Regions from separate parts of the Labrenzia sp. THAF187b genome, predicted to be linked through region 2. Evidence: predicted binding sites of a transcription regulator. Region 2 holds the regulator's gene; each other region holds the start of a gene.
The links. Region 2 encodes LexA, which represses DNA repair genes until DNA is damaged. Its sites were predicted from a motif close to TGTTCNNNNTGTGTTCNG; they were not measured.
Positions count from the first base shown of each region.

Region 1 (14,120 bases), 630 kb from region 2:
CATCCATGATCTTCTTGGCCAGCCCTTCATCCCTGTCCATCAGGTGTTTGAGGGCTTCCGCTTCCAGCACCAGAAGCTGGCAATCCTTGTAAGCGACCACTTTCGCGGTTCTGGGTGTCTGATTGATCAGTGCCAATTCGCCAAAGAAACTGCCTTCTCCCAGATAGACCGTGTCGTGCTGCAGCCGGATTTCGACTTCTCCGTCGGCGATGAAATACATCTTGTCCGCAACATCGCCCTGCTCGGCAATCGTACCGCCCTTGCGCACGCGAAGCGACTGCAGCAACTTCGCAACTTCGGCAATCTCCGTCGCCTTCAGGTCTTCGAACAAGGGCACGCGCGCCACCATCGACCAGGTGACGACAAAATCCCGGCTATGGATTTCCCGGGCAAAGGCCGAAGCAATGATGCCGACCGGCAAGGCTATCAGCCCGTAGCCCATCAGCATGACGATACCCCCAACCGTCTTGCCGAGATTGGTGACCGGCACGACATCGCCATAGCCGACGGTCGTCACAGTGGTAATCGCCCAATAGATGCCGTGCAGAATGCTGCGGAACTTTTCCGGCTGGTCGTCATGCTCGATCAGATACATCAAGGTGGCAGCCATCAGGATGACCCCGAAGATGATCATGCTCGATCCGAGCAGAGCCCTGCGCTCGTTGCCGACGGCGGAAATCAACGAACGCAACGCCGGTGAATACCGGGCCAGCTTCAGGAAGCGCAGCAGCCTCAGGATGACGACCATCGTGACCGCCTGATTGGGCAGGAACAACACGAACAAAAGCGGCAGGGCCCCGATCAGATCAATGATCGCATCTGGCTGGATCGCATAACGCAGCCTGGAAAACACCGGCCCGTAACGGCGCAGCGGCGGATGGAGATCGGCCACGTAAAGACGCATGACGTATTCGGCCAGAAAGACAAGTCCGCTGCCCAACTGGATCAGACGCAGATGCGTGCTCAGGATGTCTCGGATTTCCGGCACGGTTTCCAACACCGCAAGCGCGATGTTGATCAGGATGAGGACGATCAGGAAGTTCCGCAGCAAGCGCGCGCCGATGCGGCGTTTGCCCGTGTCCTCAAGCACCTCATAGAGCGCCCGTTTGAATTCGTGGCCGGACACCGAGCCCCCCGTTTCTGATTTTGCTCGCGTTTTCATGAATAGCCGAAAGACAGGCTACGACAAAGCTCTCCACGCGGACAGCCCTCACCGCGCCGCACGAAGCTGTGCATAGGGGTGAGCGGAACGTGATTGGGCAATTTTGTCGCAGGCCCCATCTCCATGGATAGCCAACCGAACTGAAGGAGGACACCATGACCATAGACACCGACAAGGTTCGCGCCGCAGAAACCACGCCTCACCACATCGTGCTGAAAATGTTGCTGGTCTCGACGTTCTTCGCAGCAGCCGCGCTGGCAGTGACTGCTTTGCTGAACTGAACCAACCGGCAGGCCACCAGAGGCAGCCCTGACCAGGTCACCTCAAACGACGCCCCCCTCCAACGTGACCCCGGCCAAGCACAGCGCGAGCCGGGACCGGGGAACGACAAGCCTTGCAGGACCTCAAGAGGCGATACCGAGAGCAATAGAGCTCCCCGATCCTGGATCTTCGCTTCACTGCGTCCGGGATGACCAAAGAGGGGCATGTTTGAACTTGGTAGCGAGGAAAAGACCTGATGCCTTCAGGCGAGCGGGAAAAGCGCCAGTAGGGCCGCCTTCCCCACAAAACAACCAATATCCCCTCCGTCGTCATCCCGGCCAAGCGAAGCGCGAGCCGGGACCGGGGAGCGACAAGCCTTGCAGGACCTCAAGAGGCCATGCCGAGAGCGATAGGGCTCTCCGTCCCCGGATCTTCGCTTTGCTGTGTCCGGGATGACCAAGGAGGGGCTTGTGTAATTTCGCCCCGGGAAGTGCCCGAGCATCTTAAACGAACAAGGGCGGCCCTGATGGGACCGCCCTTTTCAATTTTGATTGTCCGAAGGACCATCAGAGCCCCGTGAGGTGTGCCTCGATTGCGGCAACGGCTGTGTCGGCCTTGGACCCATCCGGTCCACCGGCCTGTGCCATATCAGGCCGACCGCCACCACCGCGGCCGCCGAGCGCTTCCGAACCGATCCGCACCAGATCCACGGCGCTGACCTTGTCGGTCAGATCCTGCGTGACGGCAGTCACGATGGCGGCCTTGTCGTCTTCGGCAACGCTGATCAGAACGACCACGCCAGACCCGAGCTGGGTCTTGGCCTCGTCGGCCATGCCTTTCAGATCCTTCGGGTTGATCCCCTCGACGATACGCGCCATCAGCTTGAACGCGCCGGCGTCCTTCACCGGCGCGCCGCCTTCCGCTCCACCGCCCATGGCGAGCTTCTTCTTGGCATCCGCCAGTTCGCGCTCCAGCTTCTTGCGATCTTCAACCAGCTGAGCCACGCGAGCCGGAACATCGTCAGCGCTGATCTTCAGCAGGCTGGCCAGTTCGCGCATGCGCTTGTCCTGGGCATCCAGATATTCACGGGCTTCTGCGCCAGTCAGCGCCTCGATACGGCGAACGCCGGCAGCAACCGCACCTTCGGAAACCAGTGTCACCAGACCGATGTCGCCGGTACGCTTCACATGTGTACCGCCGCACAGTTCAAGCGAATAAGGCTTGCCCTGCTTGGGGCCATGGAGAGCGGTCCCCATGGAAACGACGCGAACCTCGTCCCCGTATTTCTCGCCGAACAGAGCCATGGCGCCAGCTTCGATAGCATCATCGACTGCCATCAGGCGTGTATCGACAGGCGCGTTCTGCAGCACGATCTCGTTGGCAAAGCCCTCGACCGTTGCCAGCTCCTCATCGCTCACCGGCTTGGGATGCGAGAAGTCGAACCGCAGGCGCTCCGGCGTTACCAGCGAACCCTTCTGAGCGACGTGATTGCCAAGGACCTCGCGCAAGGCCTCATGCACAAGGTGCGTAGCCGAGTGGTTGGACCGGATCGACTTGCGGCGGGAATGGTCGACCTTCAGTTCCAGGGCAAGGCCCGGAACCAGCTCGCCTTCTTCCACGGTGACCGAATGAACGAAGAGCCCTTCGGCCTTCTTCTGCGTATTGGTCACGGCAACCTTGACGCCATTGGCCAGCATCCAGCCGGTGTCGCCCACCTGGCCGCCGCTTTCGCCGTAAAACGGCGTCTGGTTGAGAACCACGAAACCGCTTTCACCTGCAGACAGCTTGGCAACTTCCTTGTCTTCAGCTGCAAGACCGGCAACGACACCTTCGGCCGTCTCGGTCTCATAGCCGAGGAAGTCCGTGGCGCCGTGCTTTTCCTTCAGTGCGAACCAGACTGCCTCCGTCGCTGCGCTGCCAGACCCGGACCAGGCCGCACGGGCTTCCGCTTTCTGGCGCTCCATTGCAGCATCGAAGCCATCCGTATCAACCGAAATGTCGCGCGTTCTGAGCGCGTCCTGGGTCAGGTCCAGCGGAAAGCCGTAGGTGTCATAAAGCTTGAACGCGGTTTCCCCGTCCAGACGACCGCCGGCCTCAAGGCCTTCGGTTGCGGTGTCCAGCAGGCCGAGACCACGCTCCAGCGTCTTGCGGAAACGCGTTTCTTCCAGCTTCAGCGTTTCTGTGATCAGATCTTCAGCGCGGCTCAGCTCCGGATAGGCACGGCCCATTTCACGCACCAGCGCCGGAACCAGCTTGTGCATCAGCGGTTCGCTCGCACCCAGAAGATGGGCGTGGCGCATGCCGCGGCGCATGATCCGGCGCAGCACATAGCCGCGACCCTCGTTGGACGGAAGCACGCCATCGGCAATCAGGAAGCTCGTGGAGCGCAGATGGTCGGCAATCACGCGGTGGCTGCCGGTGGCGTCGCCTTCCGCTTCAACACCCGTTGCGTTGACGGACGCCGCGATCAGTGCCTTGAAGAGGTCGATGTCGTAGTTGTTGTGGACGCCCTGCATGACAGCGGCGATCCGTTCGATGCCCATGCCGGTGTCGATGGACGGACGTGGCAGGTCGAGACGCTTTTCCGGCGTCTGTTCGTACTGCATGAAGACGAGGTTCCAGATCTCGATGAACCGGTCGCCATCTTCTTCCGCAGAGCCCGGAGGGCCGCCCCAGATGTGGTCGCCATGGTCGTAGAAGATTTCGGAACACGGGCCGCACGGACCGGTATCGCCCATGGACCAGAAATTGTCCGACGTCGCGATACGGATGATCCGGTCTTCGCTGAGACCTGCGATCTTCTTCCAAAGATCGAACGCCTGATCGTCTTCGGCAAAGACGGTTACCAGCAGCTTGTCCTTCGGCAGGCCGAATTCCTTGTTGACGAGGTTCCAGGCCAGTTCGATCGCCTGGTCCTTGAAATAATCACCAAAGGAGAAGTTGCCCAGCATCTCGAAGAAGGTGTGGTGGCGCGCGGTGTAACCGACGTTATCCAGATCGTTATGCTTGCCGCCGGCGCGAACGCATTTCTGTGCCGTGACCGCACGGGAATAGTCGCGCTTTTCCAGGCCGGTGAACACGTTCTTGAACTGGTTCATGCCCGCGTTCGCAAACATCAGGGTCGGATCGTTACGCGGCACCAGCGGCCCGGACTCGACCACTTCGTGGCCGTTTGTCTTGAAATAGTCCAGAAAGGCAGAGCGGATTTCATTTACGCCGGTCATTCGGATCTCGCATCGGTCACAGCCCCGCATATGAGGGCCTGTTGAAAATCTTGAAGGCGCTGGATCCGGGTCTCCGATCCGCGCCGGAACAGCCTTTTAACTTTCACCTCCAACCCTGTCCAGCGGTTGCACGGACCCGACCCAAAGGAAAGCTACCGGGAAACAGGCGATTTCCGGAATGAAGGCTGCCGTCATGCGCAGGACAATCGCTCCGACAGGATCTGACCTCTTCCGATTTCGCTCCGTTGCGGGTCCCGAAAAGCAAAAGGCCCCCTTCCGGAGTGCGGAAGGAGGCCCTTGGAAGACCGGACAAACGTCCGGAGCTCTTGTAAGCGCTAACCGGAAGCTGAGGATCAGTCCTCGGCTTCTTCCGATGCAGCGTCCGGATCAATGATCGCATCGGCGATCAGGCCGGCGTTCTGGCGGATCGCAAGTTCGATTTCATCGGCAATTTCCGGATTGTCCTTCAGAAACTGCTTGGCGTTTTCCCGGCCCTGGCCAAGACGCTGGCTGTTGTAGGAGAACCAGGCACCCGACTTTTCAACGATGTTGCCCTTGACGCCGAGGTCAATGAGTTCGCCGGTCTTGGAGACACCTTCACCATAGACGATGTCGAATTCCACCTGACGGAAAGGAGGCGCAAGCTTGTTCTTGACGACTTTCACGCGGGTCTGGTTGCCGACCACTTCGTCCCGGTCCTTGATCGCACCGATACGGCGGATATCCAAACGGACGGAGGCATAGAACTTGAGCGCGTTACCGCCGGTCGTGGTTTCCGGAGAACCAAACATCACGCCGATCTTCATGCGGATCTGGTTGATGAAGATCACCATGCACTTCGACTTGGAAATCGAAGCAGTCAGCTTGCGAAGAGCCTGGCTCATCAGACGGGCCTGCATGCCCGGCAGGCTGTCGCCCATCTCGCCTTCGAGTTCTGCCTTCGGCGTCAGCGCGGCGACCGAGTCGATGACCAGAACATCGATGGCGCCGGACCGCACCAGCGTGTCGGCAATTTCAAGTGCCTGTTCACCAGCGTCCGGCTGGGAGATCAGCAGATTGTCGATATCGACGCCAAGCTTGCGTGCATAGATCGGATCCAGCGCGTGCTCCGCATCGACAAAGGCGCAGATACCACCGGTCTTCTGGGCTTCGGCAACCGCATGCAGGGCAAGCGTGGTTTTACCCGAAGACTCAGGCCCGTAGATCTCGACGATACGGCCGCGCGGCAGACCGCCGATCCCAAGCGCGATATCAAGTCCGAGCGACCCGGTCGAGACGGCTTGCACCTCAACCACCTGGCCCTGCCCCATCTTCATGATGGAACCTTTGCCGAAGGCGCGTTCGATTTGGCTGAGCGCTGCGTCCAGCGCTTTTGTCTTATCCATCTGGCTGCTTTCTACGAGACGAAGTGTACTTTGCGACATGGCTTACGCTCCTTATTCCACGATGGACGCGCCGTTTCAATGAGAGCCTTTGTACACATTTTGTTCTCATTTGACAAGTCGGCAAAACCGATTGGTATTAAAATGAAAATGGCTGTTTGTTTCCAATATGTTCTCACTTATCGATTTTAGAACTTACCTAGCGTAATCTATTGATTGGAACATCCCGTGATTCCTGTAGCGCGCAACTTCGTTTGGCGATTCGCGCAACTTCACTTGGCAACCAACTTTTCGGAATTGACCTCTTCAATTAGCCTGCTTAGCTCTAGTAAGCCCCAATCCTTGAAAACGAGTTTGTCGACGTTCGAAAGTTCCGGAAGTAGGTCTGCAAAAGCCTTGGCCACATTTCCTGCTTTTGCCAGCCCCTGCATTTGTCGATCGATAGGAGATGGATCGGTGGTTTCTCTCCACTGAGATAAAATCGCATTGCAATGGTTCAATGAGACTAGGAACCCCCGCACTCCCTCCTCCCGTCGAACTCCCACCATGTTTTTCGGTGTCAATAAAACTGCAGCTTCGAATAGCGTCTGGCTTAGCGAAGATACGAGATATTCAAAGTCTTCGTGTGCCCTAGCCTGGCGTTCACTCTGCTGGTTTTCCTCCATCAACTTCGTTTGTGTGCCAAACAACTCTGCACTGCGTCGTGCTTCCTCCGCCTGGGCGCGTGTCGCGTCTTTGGCTTCGATTGCGACCTCTCTGGTCAACTCCATTTCTTTGCGAGTTAGCCGTAACTCCTCTTTTTGTGCTGAAAGTTCCTTTGATTGGATCACAACGGCATAGGCCAACCATGCAAAAGCAAGCGGTGCAAAAAAGCCCGCCAAGAAGTCACCCAGTTCGTTTGCGGTTAGGCAAGATATTACCGCTTTTTGAACATCAGAATCGCACTCGGATGAACTCAACCAGAGGACGCCAACGCCTAATGCGACCCAAGCTGCTGATCCAAGGAACATCCAATTTATGGTCGATGAACGCCCGAGTTTTTCGTTTTTAGATGTCATAAGTGATCCACCTCAGATGCAACGGGATCTGCATGACCCAACAACTGCAAACTGCACCTCTAACAAATTTTTCTTAAGCTGTGAGTCCGACGTCCGGTCCCGATTTAGAAACTATATCGAAAACAAACTCCATATCTGCGTCACTAAGTCGAACCACTTCGTACCAATCGACATTAATTCCAGTCGCAACATTGCTGGGTAGTACTTCTGGCCATTGAGACGCCAGTTTTTTTCCTAGGATGGGGTTTTGATGCTTCAGCAAGTTTACCAATGTGCAAATCTTACGAAGTTCAGGTTGAACTTGAATGTTCATAAGAGATGCGGCTTTTACTAGTTCGTTGTAGCTTTTGATAGTGGCCTTTTCACCAGCCTTAAAGCGAGACTGCATTTGAATGGAAGCTTCCCAAGCATGGAAGACTGCAATCGCAAAACTATTCCGAAGACCGTGGAGCGCGTCGTTGATCGCATCTATGTCGAGTTCCAAGACTTGCTCTTGCGACCAAAGGAGGTATCCGTCCTCATCGCGTTCTTCGATAGGCGGAGAACCATTTGTTACACCGAGTTTGTAGTCCTCTAGCTGACGCACCTTGGCACCAAGTGAAATCGTCAGTTCTTTGGCCGCTACGCGATAGCTTTCGTAAAGCGCTTTCATGCGTTTCACGAAGGTGAAACCGATCACATTGAAACTCAATGGTGCCATTGAATTGACTTCCGTTTTTGCTCTGGTGTCGGACAACGTAAGCGAAATGCTATTATCATGAAAACTTCACACCACCTTTGAAAGCCTCTGACTAGCAATGTCGTAATAAGCTGCTTCCCTCTCGCAACCGATAAAACGGCGGCCAGCGCGAAGGGCTGCAACACCGGTTGTACCAGAACCTGTGAAGGGATCGAGCACGGTGCCAAGTGGGCACACCTGGACGAGTGCATCCATCAAAGGCAGCGGTTTACCCGTGGTATGAAGTTTGGGGCCTGCTGCCATTACGCCGCAACGGATGACCCCTGGATAGGTGGGACCATCCTTATCGTGCCAAGCCCCTTTAGATCCCCACAGGATGAACTCAGCCTGCTGGCGAAACCGTCCTTTGGCCGGACGGCAGGCTTCCGTCTTGTCCCAGGGAACACACCCCCGGTAGGTGAACCCGGCTGCCTGGACTGCATCGATCATGACCGAAAGCTGCCGCCAATCAGTGAAGACGATGAACGGTGAGCCGGGCTTGAGAACGCGGTAGGCTTCAGTGAGCCAAAGGGTTGACCAGAGCATGTAGGAATGCTGGTCGCGGTTTTCGCCTGAAAACTCCGGATACTTTTTGGGGTCATTCACGTACTTGCTGTTGGCACTGTCCGCCGTTCGGCTGCCGGCATGCAATCCGCCAGAGCTGTACGGCGGATCGGTAACGAGGGCGTCATATTGTTCGGCTGACTGATCATGCAGCCAAGTCAGGGCGTCTTGTTGGAAGAGTTGCCAGGACATGTTTTCTCCGGAATATGGCGCTCTGGGCGTTCGGAGAAGGGCTCTAGGGGCCTCAGGTTATTCAACGTCCCACATCGGGGACATTTAATTTCTACAGGGCCAACAATCGCTCGCTCGGCCGACTTCATCAAGAGTTTGCGGCAAGAGCCGCAGCGGATTTCATTCATCGTGAGTGACAACCTTATGGCGACTCATCCATAAAACCCGAGCATCGCGCGATGCACCGGGCGCGGTGGTTGTCTTAGGCTACCGGGCGGGCTGAAGATTGGCGTTGGAGGCCCGCCGTCCGGACCTTGGTCCGGACCGTCCATCAGGGAGGCAAAACGGCCGGAAAGACGATCAGCGGCTTGTGTCCGTGAAAACGGGGAAAACCAAAATGAAAAGCCTCAGAGTTTATTGGCGTTTCTTTAGAAAAAACCACATTTCGCAAAAGTGGAACCGCGTTCTTCACTACGCTGATGTTGCATCCGAATTGGGTGAGCGAGACTGGAAAAAAATTACGCTGCTCATGATAGCAATAGCTGTCTCTGGATACATGCTTGCTTTTCTCTACGTCTTTGTCTTCGGAGGAGAAGATTTTGATAAGCGCGCAAGAGCTGCGACTCCCTTCCTTGTCGGCCTTGCGGCCGCAGCGACCTTCTTTTCTGTTCTGTGGCGGGGTGTAATCACCGCTAGACAGGTTGAAGAAGCGAAGCGGGCCAATGATAGCAAAGATGAAATTGAGCTTGGACTTCTGCTTGAGAAGGCAAACGAGCTCCTGCAAAAACCAGAAGAGCGTAATAAGACCATGGCGATTGCCATGCTTGAAACTGTTGCCACCGCAGCCAACGATAAGTATTCCACCTATGCGCTTCAGCTGATATCCGATGAGGTCGTTGCCTCCCAGATGGGGGTGTATTCTGAGAGTCAAGCTATACGTGCCGACAGCATCAGAAGAAGCAATCAGATCCGAAAAATATTCCGAAAATGTGCGGAACATTCCCCCCCTCGGATTCTCACAGATACAATTCTGTTCACCTTCTCTGAACCCAGTCTTGGCACCAATCCATTCTCGGAGAAACCGAGCTTTGTTCCAATAAGTGAAATACCAAATCAGTTCATTAGAGGCGCGAGTATTAAATTCTCTGACGAAGCGATCGATACAATGAACAAAGCCGGAAATCGATGGCACTTCGCTAACTGTGTCTTCGACAACATGAGCTCGGATCTGAGTGGCCTTAGGAACTCGCATGCAATCGAAGCAATGGACGGCCGTTTTGTAAATTGTGAGTTTAAAAGCTATAAAATTAGACCGGCAGTTAGCCTCGCAGGTCTTCTCGGTTGGGTACTTTCGGCTCCACAAAAATGCATATTTCGATCTTGTGATTTCTCGTCTGCTGGACTTTCGACTGTTTTTTTTAAATCTAACTCTTTCAGCGGATGTACTTACGATCCCGCACGCCCACCTGAATTGTTGGATGAAACCGAAAAAACATTCGAAGAATTTGCACAACAAAACGACATTGACGTCAAACCATCCGGACAAACAACTTTTGGCGGTTTGTTCGGACCTCTGACCGATACTGAAGGGAAAACCGACTAGCTTAAATAACGTTAAGTAGACTTTTGAAACGAACTCGCGCGTCACTCTTTCGTCTCCACTTCCACCATCGTTGTCCAACCGCCCCCCTCCGGATCAATCGTATGAGTGACCACGGTTGAAACCCATTTGATGCTTTCGATCGCAGCTCCGAAGCCAGTCAAGGTGACCGAAGCGCCGGCAACGGCAAACGGGTTGCCGCGCATCTCGAAAGACCCGGAGCCGGTCCATCGGCTTAAGGCAGACGCCACCGCGCCGGCCGTTTTCTTGGCTTCAGTCTCAGTCGGTGTAAGATGCTTGGGCGCATATGCGCCGCCTTTCTTCCCGATGCTCTGCGTTTCCTGTTTCAGGTGTCCCTTTTTCGGATCGTACCAGGTTGTTGCCGCCCCCCGCTTAATCTGCTAGCCCGCGCTTTCAACGGTTGCCAGTACCGGCGCATCGAACGCTTCTGTTCTGATGCCGGCTTTTCATGAGACAGTCCAGAACGTGACTTCAGACATCTCCTCCCCCGTCATCGCAATCGGTGCGATCCATTACGATACGATCGCCCATGCCAGCGAGCCGATCCGCCCTGAAACGTCAACCCCGTCGAGACTGAGTGCGAAGCCTGGCGGCGTTGCCACGAACATTGCCCGTGCACTGGTTCGGCTCGGGGTTGGAACACGCCTTGTGGGAGCGGTTGGAGAAGACGGCGCTGCAGACATGCTTTCCCGCCAGCTCAGCCAGGAAGGGCTCGAGCTGCATGTGAAGGCCCGGAAAGGTTTCGCAACGGGCCAGTACCTCGCGCTGCATAATCCGGCAGGCGATCTTGCGGCCGCCTGCGTTGACGACCGTGTTCTGTCCGAAGCTCCGGAGGATCTCTTCGACGGTATCGTCATGGACCTCGCAGCAACCGCGACGGACGATACGATCTGGTTTCTGGATGCCAACCTGCCCGCTGCAATGCTGGTCCGGCTGACGGGGCGTGCCTTGCCTGGGCGTCTTGTTGCCAATGCCGTTTCGGATGCCAAGGCAGTCCGGCTGCGTGGGGTTCTCGGCAAACTGGATTGCCTGATGCTGAACCGCGGCGAAGCGGCCACACTTACAGGGCTTTCCCGCGACACGTCTTCCGAAGACCTCGCGGCGGCCTTGTCGCAGACCGGCCTCAAGAGTTTTGTCCTGACCAGTGCAGCATCTGATGTGCTGGTGCTCGAAAGCGGGAAACTTCACCGGTTCGCACCGCTTCAAACAGATATCGTCGATGTCACCGGGGCTGGCGATGCATTAACTGCCGGAACAGTCGCGGCGCTCGCCAGAGGCTATGGCCTGACGCGAGCAGTCCCTCTTGGCCTTGCAGCTGCAGCCCTGACCTTGCGCAGCACCGGCGCCCTCGCGGAAGAGCTCTCCTGGGATGCCCTCGCCAGCTTTTGACCATATGGACAAATTCCAATCTTGGCGCATCTCCGCCTTGCGCCTATAAGACCTGCAGAATTGACCCGGCCCGAGCTGCCGGACGAAAACAGAAAGGCACACGCCGTGACCACTCCGACAACGCCCTCCGCCATCAGGGATCTGATCGTTTACAGCGATGAAGTGCGCGAGGCACTTGCGAACGGCAAGCCGGTCGTTGCGCTGGAATCGACCATCATCACCCATGGCATGCCTTTTCCGAAGAACGTTGAGACCGCCCGTGAGGTGGAAGCCGATATTCGCGCGGAAGGCGCCGTTCCAGCCACCATCGCGCTGATGGACGGCAAGATCATGGTGGGCCTTTCCGATGAGGATCTCGACCGCCTGGCACAGGCCAAGGACGTGATGAAGTGTTCACGTGCCGACATGACCTTCGCACTTGCCACCGGACGCTACGGCGCGACAACGGTCGCCGCCACGATGATGGCGGCGCATGCGGCGGGCCTGAAGGTCTTTGCCACGGGCGGCATCGGCGGCGTTCACAAAGGCGCGGAAGAAAGCTTCGACATTTCCGCCGACCTGGATGAGCTTGGCCGCACGCCGGTCTGTGTGGTGTCCGCCGGTGCCAAGGCATTGCTCGACATTCCCAAGACCCTTGAAGTTCTGGAAACCAAGGGCGTTCCCGTCATTGCTTTCGGCACGGAAGAACTGCCGGCATTCTGGTCGCGGGCCAGTGGTCTCAAGGCCCCCTACTCCCTGAATTCGGCTGCCGAAATCGGTTCGCTCCTGAAGATGCGGTCCCGTTTTCCCGATCATGGCGGTGTCCTGATCGCCAACCCGGTACCGGAAGCCGACCAGATCCCGCGGGATGAAATGACCGGTTACATCGATGCAGCTATTGCGGATGCCACTGCGAAGGGTGTTCGCGGCAAGGACGTGACCCCGTTCGTTCTCGGCGCTATCCTGGAGCTGACCGGCGGCCGCAGCCTCGACACCAACATCGCGCTGGTGCGTAACAATGCCCGCCTGGCCGCGCGTATTGCCGCTGAACTGGTCTGACGGCACGTTTTCTCGAGAAACCAACTGGACCCCAAAAATTCGCCGGGCTTTCACTTCAAACGGATTGAAAGCCCGGCAGACTTGTCAGGACGGTTTGTCTTCCACCGGTTGAGGTACTTCCGGTGCCTGCCGGCGCTCAAGCGCCGCCGCCAACCGGTCGATATCCTTGAAATGCAGGTCCCGCTGCGGGAACGGTATCTCGATACCCGCCTTGCCAAGCTCGTTGTAGACCGTGAAGTAAAGGTCCGACTTGGTAATCATCACATTGCCGATGTCTTTCAGGAAACATCTCAGTTCGAAATTCAGAGAGCTGTCGCCCAGCCCGATGAAAAGAACCTGCGGCGTCGGATAACGCGCGATGGTGCTATGCCCGCGCGCTGCATCGAACAGGATGGATTTCACCTTTTCCAGATCACTGCCATAGGCAACGCCAACCGGCAGGATGAGCCGGCCCGACTTGTTGGTCAGCGTCATGTTCTTGACCGTGCCGGCAATCAGCTCCGAATTCGGAATGATGACGTCATGGCGGTCGAAGGTTTCGATGCGCGTTGAACGGACAGAGATCTTGCGGACATATCCGGATTGCCCGGATACTTCTATCCAGTCCCCTTCCTTGATCGGCCGTTCGATGAGCAGGATGATGCCGGAAACGAAGTTGGAAACGATGGTCTGAAGACCAAAACCGATACCGACCGAAAGGGCACCGGCCACGACCGCAAGACTGGACAGGTTCAATCCGGCGGTGGAAATCGCAATCAGAGCCGCCAGCGTAAGCCCGACATAGCCTGTGCCCGTTACAACAGCATTCTGAGCGCCACTGTCCATCCGCGTCTGTGGCAGCACGGTCGCCTTCAGCAGGTTCTGCAGCCAGCGCGTCACGACAACGCCGATGCCGAAAATGGCAACCAGGAGGATGAAGGAGTCCAGCGACAGGTGAATGTCACCCAACTGTACCCCGTTTGTGAGCAGATACCAGACCTCGACGATATCCGTTCCGCGTGCGCCCCAGGTCATGGCGATCAGGGGCGCGAAAATCAGCGTCAGAAAACAGATCAGCCCAAAGGCGACGAGGACGGGAGCGGGCTCGTCTTCCCGCTTGCCGATAGCCGTTTTCACGACAACGAGAATGAGATGGTAAAGCATGAAGCCGAAACCGAGCTCCGCAACCGTCATGATTACCGGCAGGATCGCAACCCGGGCAAGCTGGACGTAACCCACCAGCGTCACGCAGACGGCAAGAACGGCGGATGTCTTCATGAGCAGCGACAAGAACAGCAGAAAGCCGGATTCCTGGGGCTTTACTGATGCCTCTTCGGGTTCTTCCGCAGTCTGCTCTCTCTCCACGGCACTGCTTTCAACGGACTTGTTGGATCTGATGACGCTGGCCAGAGACCAAAGCAGTACCGCCGCCATCGCAATGGGGGGAGCCGAAAGCACCGAAATCGCCGCCGTACCGAAGGCGTTATCGAGTTCGAATGCCTCGACCGCCACTTCAAGGGCCATGAAGACGCCCAGTCCCTGGCATAGACGCA
Region 1 covers NZ_CP045344.1:3,618,925-3,633,044, reverse strand. The annotation lists gene FIV03_RS16655 (cyclic nucleotide-gated ion channel) at 1-1,126, opposite strand, end outside; gene FIV03_RS31885 (hypothetical protein) at 1,318-1,443, shown strand; gene alaS (alanine--tRNA ligase) at 1,990-4,647, opposite strand; gene recA (recombinase RecA) at 5,001-6,071, opposite strand; gene FIV03_RS16640 (hypothetical protein) at 6,302-7,087, opposite strand; gene FIV03_RS16635 (hypothetical protein) at 7,161-7,787, opposite strand; gene FIV03_RS16630 (site-specific DNA-methyltransferase) at 7,854-8,561, opposite strand; gene FIV03_RS32050 (Com family DNA-binding transcriptional regulator) at 8,528-8,689, opposite strand; gene FIV03_RS16620 (hypothetical protein) at 8,938-10,143, shown strand; gene FIV03_RS16615 (hypothetical protein) at 10,185-10,391, opposite strand; gene FIV03_RS16610 (PfkB family carbohydrate kinase) at 10,627-11,550, shown strand; gene FIV03_RS16605 (pseudouridine-5'-phosphate glycosidase) at 11,656-12,588, shown strand; gene FIV03_RS16600 (DUF3772 domain-containing protein) at 12,673-14,120, opposite strand, start outside.
Region 1: the regulator LexA is predicted to act here: its motif matches at 6,189-6,206, upstream of recA (recombinase RecA).

Region 2 (14,120 bases):
GCGCTCTGAGACCGGCGCCGGAAATCTGCAAGGTTGCGGAAAGCGGATCGGACATGATTGTTTTCCTTTAGGATTTCACTGTGGAGAGGTACATGCGGTGAAAGGACTTCGCGATACTGGCGTTCAACGAATGATCGCGCGCGACCTCTCCTGCCTTCATGAGTTCCTGTTCCAGACTGACGGAGTTACCGGAATGCGTAACCGTCCAGCTATCCGCCTTTTCGACATCGGATTTGCGCGCAGCTTCCATGGTCTGGCCAAGATGGCCGTCATGGGTCGCGGTCATGGCAAGCTGGGTCTTGCTGATCACTGTAGTGAAAGGTTCCAGGTCCTTGGAGCGGAAGCCTGGCGTATTGGCGTTGGCAATGTTTTCGGCAATGGTCGCCTGGCGGACGGACAGCCAGTCATTGCTATTCGAAACGAGTTTGGTCAGGAACACAGGTTCCATAGAAGACCTCCTATCAGCTCAGGTTGCCCCAAGGGATAGTCAGCCAAGCTTGCCCGAAACTGTTCGACCGTGATGATTGGGCAGGGTTCCTTTCCGGACGCCTGCGACGCAAGTTTCGCACAATCTTCGGTGTGCATGCATTACCGGTGCGGGCGTCCCTGCCCTTTCAGTATTCGGTATTCGGGAGAAGCGTATGAAACGTCTGCAGCCGCCGACCTGCGCAAGGAAAGCAGCCAGACCCTCGGGCCACCCATTCATATATCGCGCCTTCATGATGCACCGTGTCCCGTTGGTGAAGGCTGGGCTCCTGCAGGCTGCAATCGCTGCTTCAGTTGCCTGCCTGGTACCAGAAGCTTCTGCCCAGACCACGAACTGCGACGCTTACGCAAGAGCCTACGCAGATGCGCATATCAACCCGGATCAATCGGACATGCCGATCGTCGACGGCGCGATGGAAGGAGCCGTTGCAGGTGGCGCCTGGGAAGGCCCAAGTGGAGCACGCAGGGGGGCATTGACAGGCGGGGCACTTGCAGTGCTGGACAACCTTGGCAGCACTCCGGCTGGTTGGCGCGGTTTGTACGATCTTGCATATCGCCTTTGCCGGAACGCACAATCACCAGTCACACACCGCCCCTCGACGCTGGGAGATCCCAGCTATCGGCCCGCACTCCCCGGTTCCAGCAGACCAGAGCCCTTAAGGCCAACGGGACCGCTTGCCCCATCAAGACCCAACAACTGAGGTTGTGCCATGTTTTCATTTCTGTCTTCGAAACGGGACTCCATTGCCGCAGCAATTCAGCGTCGCCTGCATCCGCGCCAACGCACAAGATTGCGCCCCGCGAAACTTGCAAGTCTGGACAATGAATTTATTTGCGATTGCACGATCAGGGACATTTCCGATGGAGGTGTCCGTCTAGTGCTGAACGAGGTTACCGACCTGCCGGAAGAGTTCTACGTCTTCGATGCCGTCCCCAAAACGGTTGCCGAAGTGCAGCTGCGCTGGCGCGATGGACTGGCCGCCGGAGTTGTCTATTTAGTTCCACCTGCAAGTATCCGACACTTCAAGAACACCGGCGTCAGAAAACTTGCACAGAGGCTTTATGCTCTGGATGGCTAGGTCTCGAGTAATTGTCCTACAAATTTCAAAGCAGCAAATTCATTTCCTTGCCTGAATGGTCAATAATTCAAACAGCAGCGACATAAAGAGACTCCAGAAGCGACGTATTAGCTTTGCAAAAGGTCGTGGCAACTCATTAAATCTAGTATTTTATAAAATTCGCTTGTAAAACATGCGCAGGACACAACGCCGGTCTCGCCGATCAAGTACGATTGGAAAGACCCGACTGCCTGAGTCTGTTGAATGGATAATAAAAAGCGTAATTTCTTCGAACTTCCGGACAAGGTCCTTACATCCCTGCCGACGGGGGCAGTCAAAGATACGGTCGAACATCTCGGTAGAAAGATTGCGCGGGGAGAATATCCGACAGGCGCGATCCTTCCGCGTGAGGACGAACTTGTCGACAGCCTCGGTGTTTCGCGAACTGTGGTCCGAGAAGCCATCAAGGTGCTTTGCGGCAAGGGACTCGTTCGAACGGCACGCAGATATGGGTCTCGGGTCTGCCCCTTTGACGACTGGAACCTTCTCGATCCGGACGTCATTCGCTGGCATGACCCAAGAAGTCCGCAAACTGCGAGAATCTATGCGGAAGCAACCGACCTCAGACTGATTTTCGAGCCGGAGGCCGCCGCCCTGGCGGCCGTCAACGCAAGCCGGGAGCAACGCGACACCATTCTTGCAGCCGCACGTGCCATCCATCCCCTGGATGGTCAGGAAAGCATGATCGGAGCCGACTACATGTTCCATGCCACGATCCTGCAGGCCAGTGGCAATCAGATGCTTTCCCAGCTCCAGAATCTGATTTACGCGGTCATGCTCTTTTCCTATGCCGCCTCACAACGAACCCCTCCGGAAGAAAAGATTGCGCGTCGCAATCACGTCGGCGTTGCTGAAGCGATCGATTCCGGAGATGCAGAACTGGCGCGTGGACGCATGAAAGACATGCTGGTGCAAAACAAGGCCATGGCGGACAAGCTGGTCGCTTCGACCATCCACGAGTGACGTGGTTCGCGGCACACCTGTTGGTCTGTCTGGTAAACAGAGACAGACACCGGTTATTTCTTAACCGGATACCCGCTCTCTCAAGAGCACCCGTGGAGTGACGCCTGCGTTTTCACATTTGTTGGACAACTGAGAATTTTCCCAGCAGACTAGGGAAAACCAACAATGATGGCCTAACGGCCAATCCGGGAACGCCATGAAATTCTATTCAGAAACCGAATTGTCCTCCGGCACTTTTTTGGGCCGTGTCTGGCGACCCGATGTCAAGGGTCCTGCCGTCGTCACACTGCGAGAAAACCGCGTTTTCGACATCACGTCCGCAGCCGCCCCCACCGTTCGGGATATTTGCGAACTAACGGAACCGGCTGCCTATGTTGCCGCAGCTAAAGGAGAAGATCTTGGCACTCTGGATGAAATCGCGGCTGGTACCTGCAGCGATCTCGCCAACCTGCATTTTCTGGCTCCCAGCGATTTACAGGCAGTGAAGGCATGTGGTGTGACCTTCGCAAATTCCATGGTCGAACGCGTGATCGAGGAGAAAGCGGCAGGAGATCCTCAAAAGGCCGAAGCCATCCGGGCACGGGTAGGTGCAACCATCGGCGACAGCCTGCGTAACCTGCGAGCCGGATCCGAAGAAGCTGCCAAGGTCAAACAAGCGCTTATCTCCGAGGGCCTCTGGAGCCAATACCTGGAAGTCGGCATTGGCCCGGATGCCGAGGTCTTTTCCAAGGCGCAGGTTCTTTCCTCTGTCGGCACCGGAGCCGACGTCGGACTGCACCCGGTGTCCAGCTGGAACAACCCAGAGCCGGAAGTGGTTCTGACAGTCACCTCAAAGGGGGTGATTGTTGGCGCGACTCTTGGAAACGACGTCAATCTGCGTGATGTCGAAGGCCGTTCGGCTCTGCTCTTGTCCAAGGCAAAGGACAACAATGCATCCTGTGCTATCGGACCGATGATCCGACTATTCGACCAGGGATATTCGCTGGATGACGTTCGATTGGCAGAGTTGGACCTGACGGTGGAGGGAACGGACGGCTTCATCCTGAAGGGAAGATCTTCGATGAAGGAAATCAGTCGGGACCCTGTGGATCTGGTCCGGCAAACCCTGGGCCGTCACCATCAGTATCCCGACGGGATCATGCTGTTTCTCGGTACCCTCTTCGCACCGACGCAGGACCGGGACGTTGCCGGAGAAGGTTTCACTCACAAACTGGGCGACGTCGTCACAATCGAAAGTCCGGGCCTTGGTCGATTGAGCAACACGGTCCGGCTTTCGACCGAATGTCCGGAATGGACATTCGGCATAAGCTCCCTCATGCGCAATCTCGCACAAAGGGGTCTCTTGTAGTCGTACGCCGAATTGCCCAGCGCATCACGAAAGCGCTCATCTGGAAGCATTCGGCCGACCTAAAGCGACGGCTGGACCATCTTCGCCGGAACAACAACCCGGTCGAATTCCTCCGCACTGACGAATTCAAGGTCAAGGCACGCCTGCTTCAAGGTCAGATCGTGCTCGAACGCATGGTGTGCGGCATGACTGGCCTTGTCATATCCGATCACCGGACTTAGCGCTGTCACCAGCATCAGGGATTGATCCAGAAACTCCCTGATGCGCTTCTCGTTCGGCTCCATGCCTTCCACCAGGAAAAGGGAGAAGTTGGTGCAACCGTCGCCCATGATCTTTACCGACTGCAGGATCGCATTGATCATCAGCGGCTTGTAGACATTCATTTCCAGGTAGCCACTGGCGCCACCTATCCCGACGACGACGTCATTGCCCATCACCTGTGCCGCAACCATCGCCAGTGCCTCGCACTGCGTCGGGTTTACCTTGCCTGGCATGATCGAAGAGCCGGGCTCGTTTGCCGGAATTTTCAGCTCAAAGAAACCGCAGCGAGGTCCACAGGACAAGAGGCGGATGTCGTTTGCGATCTTGAACAAGGAAACTGAAAGCGTCTTCAAGGCTCCGCTCAACATGACGAGAGCATCATGCGCCCCCTGAACCGCAAACTTGTTCGGAGCCGTATAGAACGGCAAATCCGTCAGTTCCGCGATCCGGGTGGCAGACAACTCCGCAAAAAGGGGATGAGCGTTGATGCCCGTCCCGACTGCGGTTCCGCCCAGCGCCAGTCCATAGACATCCTTAAGGGCAAAACTGATGCGCTCAATGTCCTGACGCAGCATTTCCGCATAACCGGAAAACTCCTGACCAAGCGTCAAAGGCGTGGCGTCCTGCATATGCGTTCTGCCGATCTTTATGATGTCGTCCCAGGCGTCGGCCTTGTCTTGCAGGCTCTTGTGGAGCATCTGCACGCCGGGCAAGAGGCGATGTGTCACCTGGAGTGCAGCGGCCATGTGCATCGCTGCGGGAAAGCTGTCATTGGACGATTGGGACAGGTTCACGTGATCGTTCGGATGAACCGGATCCTTTGACCCCAGCACACCACCGGCAAGGGCAATGGCGCGATTGGAGATCACTTCGTTCACGTTCATGTTGGTTTGTGTTCCGCTGCCGGTCATCCAGACGTGCAACGGAAAATGGTCGTCAAGTTTTCCATCAATAACTTCGTCGGCTGCCAGGACAATCAACCGCGCAAGATCTGCATCCAGCAACCCCAGCTCTTCGTTTGCAAGGGCCGCCGCCTTCTTCAAAATGCCATAAGCGTGGACAAGCTCTATCGGCATCAGGTCGCTACCGATGGAAAAATACTTCAAGGAGCGCTGTGTCTGTGCCCCCCAGTATTTGTCCTCCGGCACGTCTATTTCGCCGATGCTGTCGCTTTCAGTACGCATATGCGCCTCCTCGTGAGTGGCTCAAGGGGCCAGCAAGGTTTCCGTCAGTTCACTATCGGGATCCTTCAAACCGTCTATGACATCGAAATGATGGCGGCCCGGATCCTCCTTGTAGGTGGCCATTGGCCAGGCATCCGCAAGGAGTTTCGATTGCCTTAGAAACTCCGGGCGCTCCGCTCCGCCGACCCAGGCGACTACCGGACAGTCGACGGCGGGCACCATCAATGCCGCACTTTCGGCCATGGCATCGTCTTCGTTCATCTGGAAGGACTTGTTCATCACCGTGTTTCTGAGCGGGCGAAGGTCGTGCAATCCGCTGATGGAAACAACACGCTCGATTCGATCCAGAACGTCTTTCGGCAACCGGCTGTCTTCGCAAATCATGCGTGTGACCAGATGCCCTCCGGCGGAATGCCCGGCAAGACGGATCGGGCCACCAACGCGAGCAGCCGCCTTCGTAATCGCAACGGAGATTTGCCGCGTAATATCTGCGATCCGCACATCAGGAGCCAGATCGTACGACGGCATGCATACGGTCCAACCTCTTGCCAGGCAGCCGCTAGCAAAATGCGACCAGGAACTCTTATCGAATCTCAGCCAGTAGCCCCCGTGCACGAACACGACGAGCCCTTTGGACTTCCTCTGCGGCCGAAACACATCGAACCGCTGACGATCTCCTTCGCCGTAAACGACATCCAGATCCTTTTCGACCCAGCTTTTCCGGAAGGTCTCCGCTTCCTGCGCCCAGCGCACGATGAAATCGTCAGCGCCCGGAATATAGGCAGCATTTGAATAGGCATCGTCCCAATCAAAAGTCGTCATCTCACTCATTCGAAATCCTCAGGCAAACGTCGAAACCAATTGGCGGCATCCTTGCACGATTTACCTAGAAAGCGGAACGGTCTGAATGCCAATCTCAACTTGTCAAACGGACAGCCATCAACCTAACGTCTGAAAAAACCAGTAGTCGGGAGGCAAACTTAGATGGTGGAGCGCTGTTCCAATCGCGTGGCAAATCTTGCGCATTTTCTGTCCAGGAACGCTGCCCGGTGGCCCTCAGGTCCCGCGGTTGTCCAGGATGGGGTCACCTTGAGCTGGTCACAAATCGATTCGCGTGTCTCCGCACTTGCCAAGGGCCTCCAATCGGAATTCGGAGTTTCCAAGGGCGACGGCTTGCTGGTCCAGGCCCAGAACTCGCACCAGATGATCGAGATCATGTTGGCCGCATTTCGTCTTGGAGCCATCTGGGTTCCCTGCAACTTCAGACAGGCTCCGGGGGAAACGGCCTATGCTGCGGAAAAAGCGAAGGCGAAGGTTTTCCTGTGTGACGCGGATTTTGGTGCTCAGGCCGAAGCAATACGAAACGCCAGAGTTCAGCTGTCAGGATGCATTACAATTGGAGCCAGCGACTTTGGCACAAGCTATGAGGATCTCCTCTCCCGTTACCAGGGACAGGTCCTGCCGAACGAGGCAGTGGACTATAACGATCCCTGTTGGCTGTTCTTCACCTCAGGGTCGACTGGCCGCCCGAAGGCAGTTGTCCTCAGTCACGGGCAGATCGGATTCGTTTGCGTCAACTACATGGCAGACCTGTTGCCGGGGACGACGGAGCGCGATGCGTCGCTGGTCATAGCTCCATTGTCGCACGGCGCAGGGTTGCAACTGATTGCCCAGCTATCAGTTGGTTCCACTCATGTTCTTTTGCCCGGAGGCGGCTTCAATCCCTCGACTGCATTCGAGTTGATCGAAAAACACAAGGTCAGCAATCTCTTCACTGTTCCCACAATCGTCAAACGCCTGGTGGAAGACCCTGCTGTCGATCAGCACGATCACTCGAGCCTTCGTCATGTCATTTATGCGGGGGCTCCCATGTACAGGGAGGACCAGAAGCTGGCTCTCCAGAAATTGGGGCACGTTCTGGTGCAATACTACGGACTTGGCGAGGTCACCGGAAACATCACCGTGCTACGGCCACAGGATCATTTTCTGGAGGATGGACCTGAGACACGCAGCGGCACATGCGGTACGGAGCGCACTGGTATAGAGGTTTCGATTCAGGACGAGGATGGCAATCATCTGCCCCCCAATGAAACGGGTGAAGTCTGCGTCATCGGTTCGGCAGTCTGTGCCGGCTATCTGGAAGACGAAGACGCCAACCAGAAGTCTTTCCGGAACGGCTGGTTCCGCACCGGAGACATCGGTCACATGGATGAACAGCGGTACCTCTTCCTGACAGGCCGAGCTTCGGACATGTACATTTCTGGCGGCTCCAACGTCTACCCGAAGGAAGTCGAGGAAGTGCTGCTTACACATCCGGATATTTCCGAGGTCGCAATTCTCGGCATTCCGGACCGGCAATGGGGTGAAGTCGGCCTTGCCGTTTGTGTCCCTGCCCCAGACAAGTCACCCGACCCACAGGAACTCAGCGACTATCTGAATGGCAAGATCGCCCGCTACAAGATGCCTGCACGTTATCTCTTCATTCCCGCAATGCCGACAAGCGCCTATGGCAAGATCACCAAGAAACTGGTGCGGGAGCATTTGACCGAGAAAGGCCTGTTGTGAGACGGCCCGCCCCCAGGTCTCTGTCCGACATTCGTCATCCCGGCCCTTCTGCCATCAATCGGCTCCCCCTTGCCAGATGTCAGGCGAATCCTTTGGAAATCTCCCTGGCAGAGCAAACTCCCTTGCTGGAGGCGCTGGGCCGTTTCGCCACGCACCAGGGACTGAGCTCCGCCGTTCTCGATCTTTCCGGGCTTATGCTCGAAGCGTTCGACTTCGTAATGCCTGCCTGTGCAATCGATGACCGACATGCAGCCTGGTACAGCGACACGCACTCCTCGAAAGGCGCAACACTGGAGTCCGCAGTTGCCATTCTCGGGATGCGAGATGGTGAATGGTTCGCTCATGTACACGCTTATTGGCACGAGGAAGAAGTCGAGCACCTTGGCCACTTACTGCCGCATACGCTGAAGGTTGCGCATCAGGGGGCCATCAAGGGGTACGGCCTGCAAGGCGCAGCGTTCGTGGCATCGCTGGATCCGGAAACCGAATTTACGTTGTTTCGTGTGCAACAGGATGACGAACAGTCACGGACAACCGACTACAATGCGCTCATCACCACACTCGCTCCGTTTGCCGACCTGACGGAAAGCATCCAAGAACTCGCAAAAGAGCTGAAAGCCCCCTCCTACGAAGTCTATGGACTGGGCAGTCTGGCCGGAGCAGCGTTCCGCGATGCCCAGCCGATGACAGGTCTGATTTCGGAGATACTCCTGTCTGCAAACGCTGGCGCGAAACCGGATCAAGAGCTTTGCGTCCCAATCCGCGCCGTTGATCTCGACGGTGGACTGCATCGGGGCATTCTTGCCTCTGGTGGAGCGCCGACTTTGATCACCTGTGAACTGCTGATCATGACCGGATCGAAGGACGACCTAAATCCGATATCGGAGACGGATTGAATACGGCACGTTGTTCGACGCCAAGAACAGTAAGAGAACATTTACCCTTGAAGAACACAATGAGAACAGGTACCATGTTCTTGATTTGTACCAGATGTTTTCTCGGTCAGGGGACGCCTACATGCTGACGCGCAAGCAGTACGAACTGCTCATGTTCATTCACGAAAGACTGAAAGAAACCGGTGTGCCGCCGTCTTTCGACGAAATGAAGGATGCGCTCGACCTGCGCTCCAAGTCCGGCATTCACCGCCTGATCACCGCGCTTGAAGAACGTGGCTTCATTCGACGCCTGCCGAACCGGGCCAGAGCCATGGAGGTTGTTCGTCTTCCGGACTCCATCGCACCCGGCCTGGGCGCTCCACGGCCAAGAGGCAGCTTCTCACCTGAAGTCATTGAAGGCTCACTCGGCAAACCGGAGCCGGAAAAAGCTGCACCGGTTCCGGTGTCCAGTGTTACTGAAATCCCCGTCATGGGCCGCATCGCAGCCGGCGTCCCCATCGAGGCCATTCAAACACACAGCCATTCCATCACAGTGCCGCAGGACCTGCTTGGTCGCGGCGAACACTACGCGCTGGAGGTTCGTGGCGATTCCATGATTGAGGCCGGCATTCTGGACGGTGATACCGTTCTTATCCGCCGGACCGACAGCGCCGACAGTGGCGACATCGTTGTCGCACTTGTGGACGATGAAGAAGCCACCTTGAAACGGCTGCGCAAGAAAGGCGCTTCCATCGCTCTTGAAGCAGCCAACCCGGCGTATGAAACCAGGATCTTCGGCCCCGGCCGCGTTCGTGTTCAGGGCCGCCTCGTTGCCCTGTTTCGTCAGTATTGACCAGTCACTCCTCTGCGCGCGCTTCGGCCACCGAGGCGCGCTCGGCTTGGCGCAAGCTGTCTCTTGTTACCGTTCCCTGCTGATGCCAGGGGCGCGGTGGATCAGGGATGGCAAACTTCAGTTTCTCGATTTTCAGATTTTCGTTTGGCGGATGGCCCGGTGCACTGGCACCGCTCGTAGCATCTGTGGCCTGGCTGAAATCACCGGGCGATAGCCAGATGGAGGCGGCACCACGTTCGGTGCGCGTTCCGTGATCCAGGACGAGGGCTACACCGCAGCTCTCCGGAGCGACAAGATCGGTCACGACCAAATCGGCATATCGGCAATCCAGCTGAAACGCTTCAAATGTCTTTGGCTGCGCGATTGCAAGAAAGGATCGCCTGCCGTCCAATCGTTCTGCGTCCTCTGAATTGACGTAGGCCCTGATGACACAACCGTCCCCATCGCAATTTCTTTGAGGCGATTTCATCTTGTGCGACAAGATCGCATCACTCCTCACTCCTTCCGACTGCAGCCAGAGATCACTTGCAAACGATCTCCCCCTTGCTGCGTAGCGCAAAGTTCCCGATTCATCGCGGGCAGCAATTCGAGAGCCGCTTGCGGCAATCTGGATATCCGGAGGCCGGCTGGTGAGTATAATCAATATTCCTGCGACAAGAGGCAGTCCGGCGAGCACACGCTTTCTGCCAGGCACCAACAATCCGGCAAATAATGCTGATAGCAACAGCAACGCAGCAGCCCCGTCGAGCCTTCCGGAAGTTCCGCTGCCGGCATCCAGGGTTGCGGTAAAGGAAGCAACCTTCAACAGAAGTGAAACGCCTAGAGACATGACAGCCAGAGGGAGAGCTGCAAGGCCGAAGGGCATCAGAACGAATGCAAGTACTCCCATCGGCATCACAACAAGTGAAAACACCGGCATTCCCAGCAAGTTGCCGACAAGGCCATAGGGCGCGATGCGGCTGAAGTGATGAGCTCCTATGATGCCGGTCGCCAGCCCTGCGACCAATGCGGTGACGAACAGCCCCGCAACCCACTTGCCTAGGTAAAGACAAGTCGCCATGCCCCATCCGGACACTCTTTCACCAGATGACAGGGAACGATCTCGCTGCCGCCACAGGTCATAAACGGCGACGAGGCAGATCACGGCAGCGAAGGACATCTGGAAGCCGGGAAAAAACAACCGCTCGGGAGCAATCAGCAAGAGCACGAGGCCGGCCAACGCCACGCTTCGCAGGGTCAGGCCGCGCCGCCCCACCAGAATTCCGACAAAGACAATCGCAATCATCAGGAACGAGCGTTGCGTCGCAACTGCACCACCGGACAGAAGCAGATAAATAACTGCAGCACCAAGAGCTGAAAGTGCAGCCCATTTGTGCACCGGCCACCTGAGCGTCAGGACAGGCACCAACGAAAAGAGCAGTAAGACCGCGCCATAGGCGCCGCCGGCAAAGAGCGCCATATGCAGTCCGGAAATTGCAAGAATGTGAGCCAGTCCGGCGGCCCGCAAAATCTCTTCATGCTCTTCGGTTATTCCGCTGCGGTCTCCAACCAGAAGAGCAACGATCAGTGCTGTTTCCGGCCCTTCCGAAAGATTGCCCCTGATACGCTCCGCGAGGTCTATTCGAAGCTTGGAAACGGCAACGGCCGGGCGAAATTCATTTCCAACGTCCTCAGTATCGATGACCTCGGGGGACCCGAAACTGAAACCCGTCGCTCCAATCTGCTGAAAGAAGGCCCGGAAGGAAAAATCGTATCCTCCTGGAAAGACGGGACCTGCAGGAGGAAACAGCCGCGCACTGACGCTCACGGTGCGCCCCACTTCAATGTCGCTTCCTGCCGGAACGCGCAAGCGCACCTTAACGGGGAACTCGCCTTCCTCGACAGGACGCCCATTGACCGTGGATACGGCCAGCACGATCCGGTGACCGGCTGCCCCGCTGTCAATCTCTTCTATGTAACCAACAAGATCCGTGTTCATCTGTTCGGCAAGGCGCGGCGCCGAAACATATGCCGTGCGAAGACTGGAGGCTGCCAGTCCGGCAAAGAATGCCAGGAGGAGAACGACGGAAACCGCCACCGTGCCTCGCTGCTTCACACGCCAGAGAACCGCGCTTACCAGCACGACCAGAAATCCCAACAGAACCCAGGAAGGTTCTTCGGGCAACGAAACGTAAACTCCAATTCCCGCGGCAAACGCGAAGGCACACCACAACAGCCCTTGCGAATCCCAAAGACGATCTGCTGACGCATTGTGAGCGGAATAAGTGTGACCAGCGCCCGCTAGCCTTGAACGTCGTTTCTCGCGTATTTCAGGCTTGAGCACGGCAGGTGATAAATCCTCGCGCTCAACATCAAGGGTTGCCGTTTTCGACCGGCCGGCAGAAATATCGAGCGGACCGGACCGTGACGTCACTTCAGCTCCTCGTTTTGGTCCAAGAAATGGCCGGAGCCCCTATTTAGCCTCGCCAAAGCCTGTGCTAAGACCGCGCCACCAATCCGGCGCGCTCCGCGCCGTCATACTGACAGAGACTTTCATAAAGCACCATGGCACAGAACATCGTCACGCGCTTCGCCCCGTCCCCGACCGGGTTCCTGCATATCGGCGGCGCCCGCACCGCGCTCTTCAACTGGCTCTTCGCACGTCATCACGGCGGCAAGATGCTGCTGCGGATCGAAGATACGGATCGGGCTCGCTCCACGCAGGAAGCGGTGGACGCATTGATTGACGGCCTGTCCTGGCTTGGGCTCGACTGGGACGGAGACCCGATCTCCCAGTTCTCCCGTGTTGAGCGCCACAAGGAAGTGGTCGAGGAAATGCTGGCCAACGGCACGGCCTATCGCTGCTATTGCACCCCGGAAGAGCTCGACGCCATGCGCGAGAAAGCCCGCGCCGAGGGCAAGCCGCCCCGCTATGACGGAACATGGCGCGAGCGAGACGCCTCCGAAGCCCCGGCCGGAGTTGACCCGGTCATCCGCATCAAGGCCCCTCAGGAAGGCGAGACGGTGGTCGACGATCTCGTTCAGGGTCGTGTCGTGATCCCGAACAAGGACCTTGATGACTTCGTACTGATGCGCTCCGACGGGACGCCGACTTACATGCACGCCGTTGTGGTGGACGATCACGACATGGGCATCACACACATCATCCGCGGCGTCGACCACTTGACGAATGCAGCCCGCCAGACGCTCATCTTCAAGGCTCTGGGATGGGATGTGCCGGCGATGGCGCATATTCCGCTCATTCACGGGCCGGACGGCGCAAAACTTTCCAAACGTCACGGTGCGACCGGCGCCGAAGCCTATCGCGAGATGGGCTATCTGCCGCAGGCCATGCGGAATTATCTGGCACGTCTCGGCTGGAGCCATGGTGACGAGGAAATCATTTCGCTCGAAGACATGATCAAGTGGTTCGGTTTCGACGCTGTCGGCCAGTCGGCTGCGCGTTTCGATTTCAAGAAACTTGAGAACCTCAATGGCCATTACATGCGCGCGACCGATGACGGCGAATTGCTGGGCCATTGGAAGGTCTATCTCGCACATGCCGAAGGCGGCGACCAGATTCTCGCCTGGCTTGCCGATGGTGACAACGAGAACACCGCGCTTGCAGCACTTCCCGGACTGAAGGAACGGGCCAAGACCCTGGTCGAACTGACGGAAAGCGCTTCCTACCTGTGGCGTCAGCGCCCGCTCGACACCGACGAAAAGGCCCAGAAGATCCTGGACGACGACGCCCGGGCGATCCTGAAGGATCTTCACGAAGTTCTTTCCAGCGCTTCTGACTGGAGCGCGGACCCGCTGGAAACTGCAGTAAAGGCCTACGCGGAAGACAAGGAATTGAAACTGGGCAAGGTGGCGCAGCCGCTACGGGCCGCGCTGACGGGCCGAGGCACGTCGCCCGGCATTTATGACGTCCTTATCGCTCTTGGCCGGGAAGAATCCCTTGCCAGAATTCAGGATCAGGCAGCCTGAGACAAAGCACTGCCGGATGCATTTTTAGGCAAAAGCCAAGCTTCCGGCAGTCGCTCTGGTTGGCGAAATCCGTCTTTGACCAAAGCGTTATATCGGCCAGCTTGCGGCAGTGCAGTAAATGGGCTACGCAAGACGCGAAAAAGTCTCCAGTGCTGGTCCGGCAACCGGAAACGGGACCCATCGCCAGAAGGGTCAAACCAGGACAGCACATCCGTTTAACGTAAAGGGGTTTCTGAATGGCCGACAACAACGCCAAGCTCAATGTCGGTGGTAACGACCACGCATTCGACGTTCTTGACGGATCCATCGGACCGTCGGTTGTGAACATCTCGTCCTTGTACAAGGACACGGGCATGTTCACCTACGACCCGGGCTTCACCTCCACCGCCTCCTGCGAGTCCAAGATCACCTATATTGATGGTGACGAAGGCACCCTGCTCTACCGCGGGTACCCGATCGAGCAGCTCGCAGACCACGGCGACTTCCTGGAGTCCTGCT
Region 2 covers NZ_CP045344.1:4,251,849-4,265,968, reverse strand. The annotation lists gene flgC (flagellar basal body rod protein FlgC) at 1-55, opposite strand, end outside; gene flgB (flagellar basal body rod protein FlgB) at 68-448, opposite strand; gene FIV03_RS19650 (hypothetical protein) at 642-1,187, shown strand; gene FIV03_RS32055 (hypothetical protein) at 1,365-1,565, shown strand; gene FIV03_RS19640 (FCD domain-containing protein) at 1,809-2,567, shown strand; gene FIV03_RS19635 (fumarylacetoacetate hydrolase family protein) at 2,764-3,915, shown strand; gene fumC (class II fumarate hydratase) at 3,975-5,360, opposite strand; gene FIV03_RS19625 (alpha/beta hydrolase) at 5,382-6,191, opposite strand; gene FIV03_RS19620 (acyl-CoA synthetase) at 6,345-7,925, shown strand; gene FIV03_RS19615 (hypothetical protein) at 8,018-8,821, shown strand; gene lexA (transcriptional repressor LexA) at 8,943-9,653, shown strand; gene FIV03_RS19605 (ComEC/Rec2 family competence protein) at 9,658-11,817, opposite strand; gene gltX (glutamate--tRNA ligase) at 12,198-13,622, shown strand; gene gltA (citrate synthase) at 13,859-14,120, shown strand, end outside.

Region 3 (3,194 bases), on a different replicon from region 2:
TTGCAAGAAATCACTTTTGCCGTTGTTAGCCAGCGACCGACAAACCACGGATTTCAGCGGCTTGGATTCAAGAGCTTGCAGAATCAGTATTTTCAGCGTTACCACTTACCATCATGAGTCGTAGCCCTAACGCCATTCCAGCCCGTGAAAGAGTCGCCGCCCTTCGGGCGCGGCGTGAAGCTGCGGGCATGGCGCGCGTTTGGGCCGACCTACCGGGCGAACTGGTTGAACAGTTGGACCGGGCCAAGCAGCAGAAGGGCGTGCAATCCCGCGCGCCCATCATCGAGGAAGCTTTGAGGTTTTATTTCGAGAAGCAGCTAGGGGCATAACGGCAAAACGCCCGATCGTTGGCGCGATCGAGCGTTTTATAGGCCGTCAGACACACTGTAGGTCAGGAGTCCGCTAACTCTCCCCTTATCTACGCTAGAGCACTCCAATTCGCAAGATTGATTCTTGCGAAAATGGGGAAAGCTGTGCCTGCCGTCCATGCCGTCATGCCCTCCCGAACGGAAGGACGAAGGGCATATGTTGAGGACGCAAATCGCGGCCGCGATCGGCTGCGCGCGTGGAAACGCGCTTGATGAGATCATGCGGGAAATCTGGACCAGGCACGGAGCCGGCCAGCTTAATGACGATGAGGCCGGCCAGCTCTCCGCGCTCGCCTATCAGCGCCGGGACACCTTGCGGGGATCGGGACAGACCGCGCTAGGGCTGGTCTTTCCGCCCCCGGCCGCGCGATGCCCGACGCCAGTTCGCCGGCATAGCCATATCCGGGGGCGATCGGAGGGCCGCATATGGCGGCCGACGACGCGCAAGGACGTGCAGGCGATTTTGAAGGCGGCCGAAATCTACAACGAGGCCGGCTTGCACGAGAAGGGCGAGCGCAGCGGGCCGCTAGGATCGGTGGCGCTGGACGTGCTGCGGCTGTTCGTCAATCTCATCGACTTCCGCACCGGCCGGCTTGAGCCGTCAATCACCACGATCATGGACAGGCTAGGCCGGTCGCGCGATACGATCGTGCGGGCGCTGAAGAACCTTCGGGCGCATGGTTTCATCGACTGGCTGCGGCGCTACGAGCCAACCGGCAACGAGGGGCGCGGCCCCCAGGTGCAGCAGGCGAGTAACGCCTATCGCCTGTCCCTGCCGGAGAAGGCCCGGCAGTTCCTCGGCCGGTTCGGCAAGGCCCCTCCCCCGCCTGCGGATCATGGACAGGAACAGAGGGCTTGGAGCGAGGCAATCGACGCCTACAAGAAGGCCCTGCCTCTTGATGAGCGAACGCAGCTCGACGTGGGCGATAGCCCACTAGGGCGTGCTCTTGTCAGCATGGCAAAGGGCTTGATGAAACGTGAGTCCGATAACCAGACTGAATCCCCCTCTAATTCTATTCTCTATATGAAAACATAAGCGGTCGCCGCTGTTCGGGCCGCTCACGCGGCCCTGCGGCGGTTCCGGCCCGCGCATAGGCGGGCCGGCAAGCGGCACCCTCAGAGCAAAATCCGCAACGCTTGCGCCTGCGGTCACCGTCCTATGGGCTTTCGACAGGAAGCAAGGGGCTGTGCTCAATATGAAATCATGTAAACATGCTTGCATGTAATCGCAAATTGTGCGATTGTTGTTTCGTACGATACAAAAGAGGCCGCCATGTCCCCCGCCAATCCGACCGCGAAGACCTATGCTGCGCTGAATCGGGCGTTCGATTTCTTCAATGACCGGCTTTTCGGCGGCGAGCTGCCGGGCTGCCTCGTGACCTTGCAGCGGAAGAACAAAGCCTATGGCTATTTTGCCGGCGGCCGGTTCGGATCGAAGGACGGCGCGGAGATCACCGACGAAATCGCGTTGAACCCCTCACACTTCAAAAGCCGGACGGACGAGCAAAGCCTTTCGACGCTGGCGCATGAGATGGCGCACCTTTGGCAGCATCATTTCGGCAAGCCCTCGCGCGCCGGGTATCACAATAAGGAATGGGCCACGAAAATGCACGCGATCGGCCTGCACCCTTCCGACACCGGCCGGCCGGGCGGCAAGGAAACGGGGCAATCGTGCAGCCATTACATTGTCGAGGCTGGCCCCTACGCCCGCGCCTTTGCGGAGCTGGCGGCGCAACCCGACTTTTCCGCCCTCTATGTCGAGCTTTGGGACGATGCCGACGCCCGGAAAAAGCGGAAGGCGAAGTCGGCCAGCAAGACCCGCTACACCTGCCCGTCATGCGACATGAACGCTTGGGCGAAACCGGGCGTGCGCTTGGTGTGTGGTGAGTGCGACGAGCCGATGGCGGCGGAGGATTCGGAGGGCTAGTTAACGAACTGGAAATGCAAACATGCTTTCATGCAAGATGGAAAGCATGTAAACTTCCTTGCATGAAAGGATGCAAACATGATTACAGTAGCGTTCTGCACGCAGAAGGGCGGGACCGGCAAAACGACAATCGCGACGGCGCTTGCGGTCGCGGCACATCGGGCCGGGAAGAAATCGGCCTTGCTCGACCTCGACCCACAGACGAACGCCGTCAACTGGTTTGATCGGCGCGACGGTGACGGGCCGGACGTGGCCTCGATCCAGCCGGGTGCTATCCGGCGCTCGCTGGACGCCTATCGCGGCCTTGGCATGGATTGGGTGTTCATCGACACCCCCGGCAAGATGGACAGTGCCTCGGCCGAAGCGGCCAAGCACGCCGATATGGTCGTGATCCCGACGCAGGCGCAGATTTTCGCGATCGACACATTGGAGCCGCTAAAGCGGCTGCTAGACATGGCTGGCAATCCGCCCGCGTTCGTGGTGCTGAATCTGGTGCATCCGAACGCCGGGGGCAGGGCGGCCGACGACGCGGCCGCGATTGCCGAGCGGTTCAACGTAACGGTTGCGCCTATCCATATGTCCCGCCTGAAAGCCCATGAGGACGCGCCGGCCTTGGGCCAGACGGCGCAGGAATTGGAGCCGGAAGGGCGCGCGGCGCAGGAAATCGCCGGCCTGTTCGCGTTCCTTTCGGAGCAGGCAAGCATGATTGCAGGAAATCATGAAAGGATGAAAGCATGAGCCGCAAGCCTTCCCTTTTGGCGAGCGCCATCAAGACCGCAGAGCAGCCGGCCGCAGCGCCGACCGGCACGGACGTTTCTGATACACCGGCCGAGCCGAAGCGCCGCGCGCGCAGCGGCCAGACGGCCGGGAGCTATGTTGCACCGTCGCGGGCCAACAAG
Region 3 covers NZ_CP045348.1:8,701-11,894, forward strand. The annotation lists gene FIV03_RS31400 (ribbon-helix-helix protein, CopG family) at 189-329, shown strand; gene FIV03_RS31405 (helix-turn-helix domain-containing protein) at 526-1,404, shown strand; gene FIV03_RS31410 (SprT-like domain-containing protein) at 1,642-2,295, shown strand; gene FIV03_RS31415 (ParA family protein) at 2,374-3,033, shown strand; gene FIV03_RS31420 (chromosome partitioning protein ParB) at 3,030-3,194, shown strand, end outside.
Region 3: the regulator LexA is predicted to act here: its motif matches at 1,603-1,620, upstream of FIV03_RS31410 (SprT-like domain-containing protein).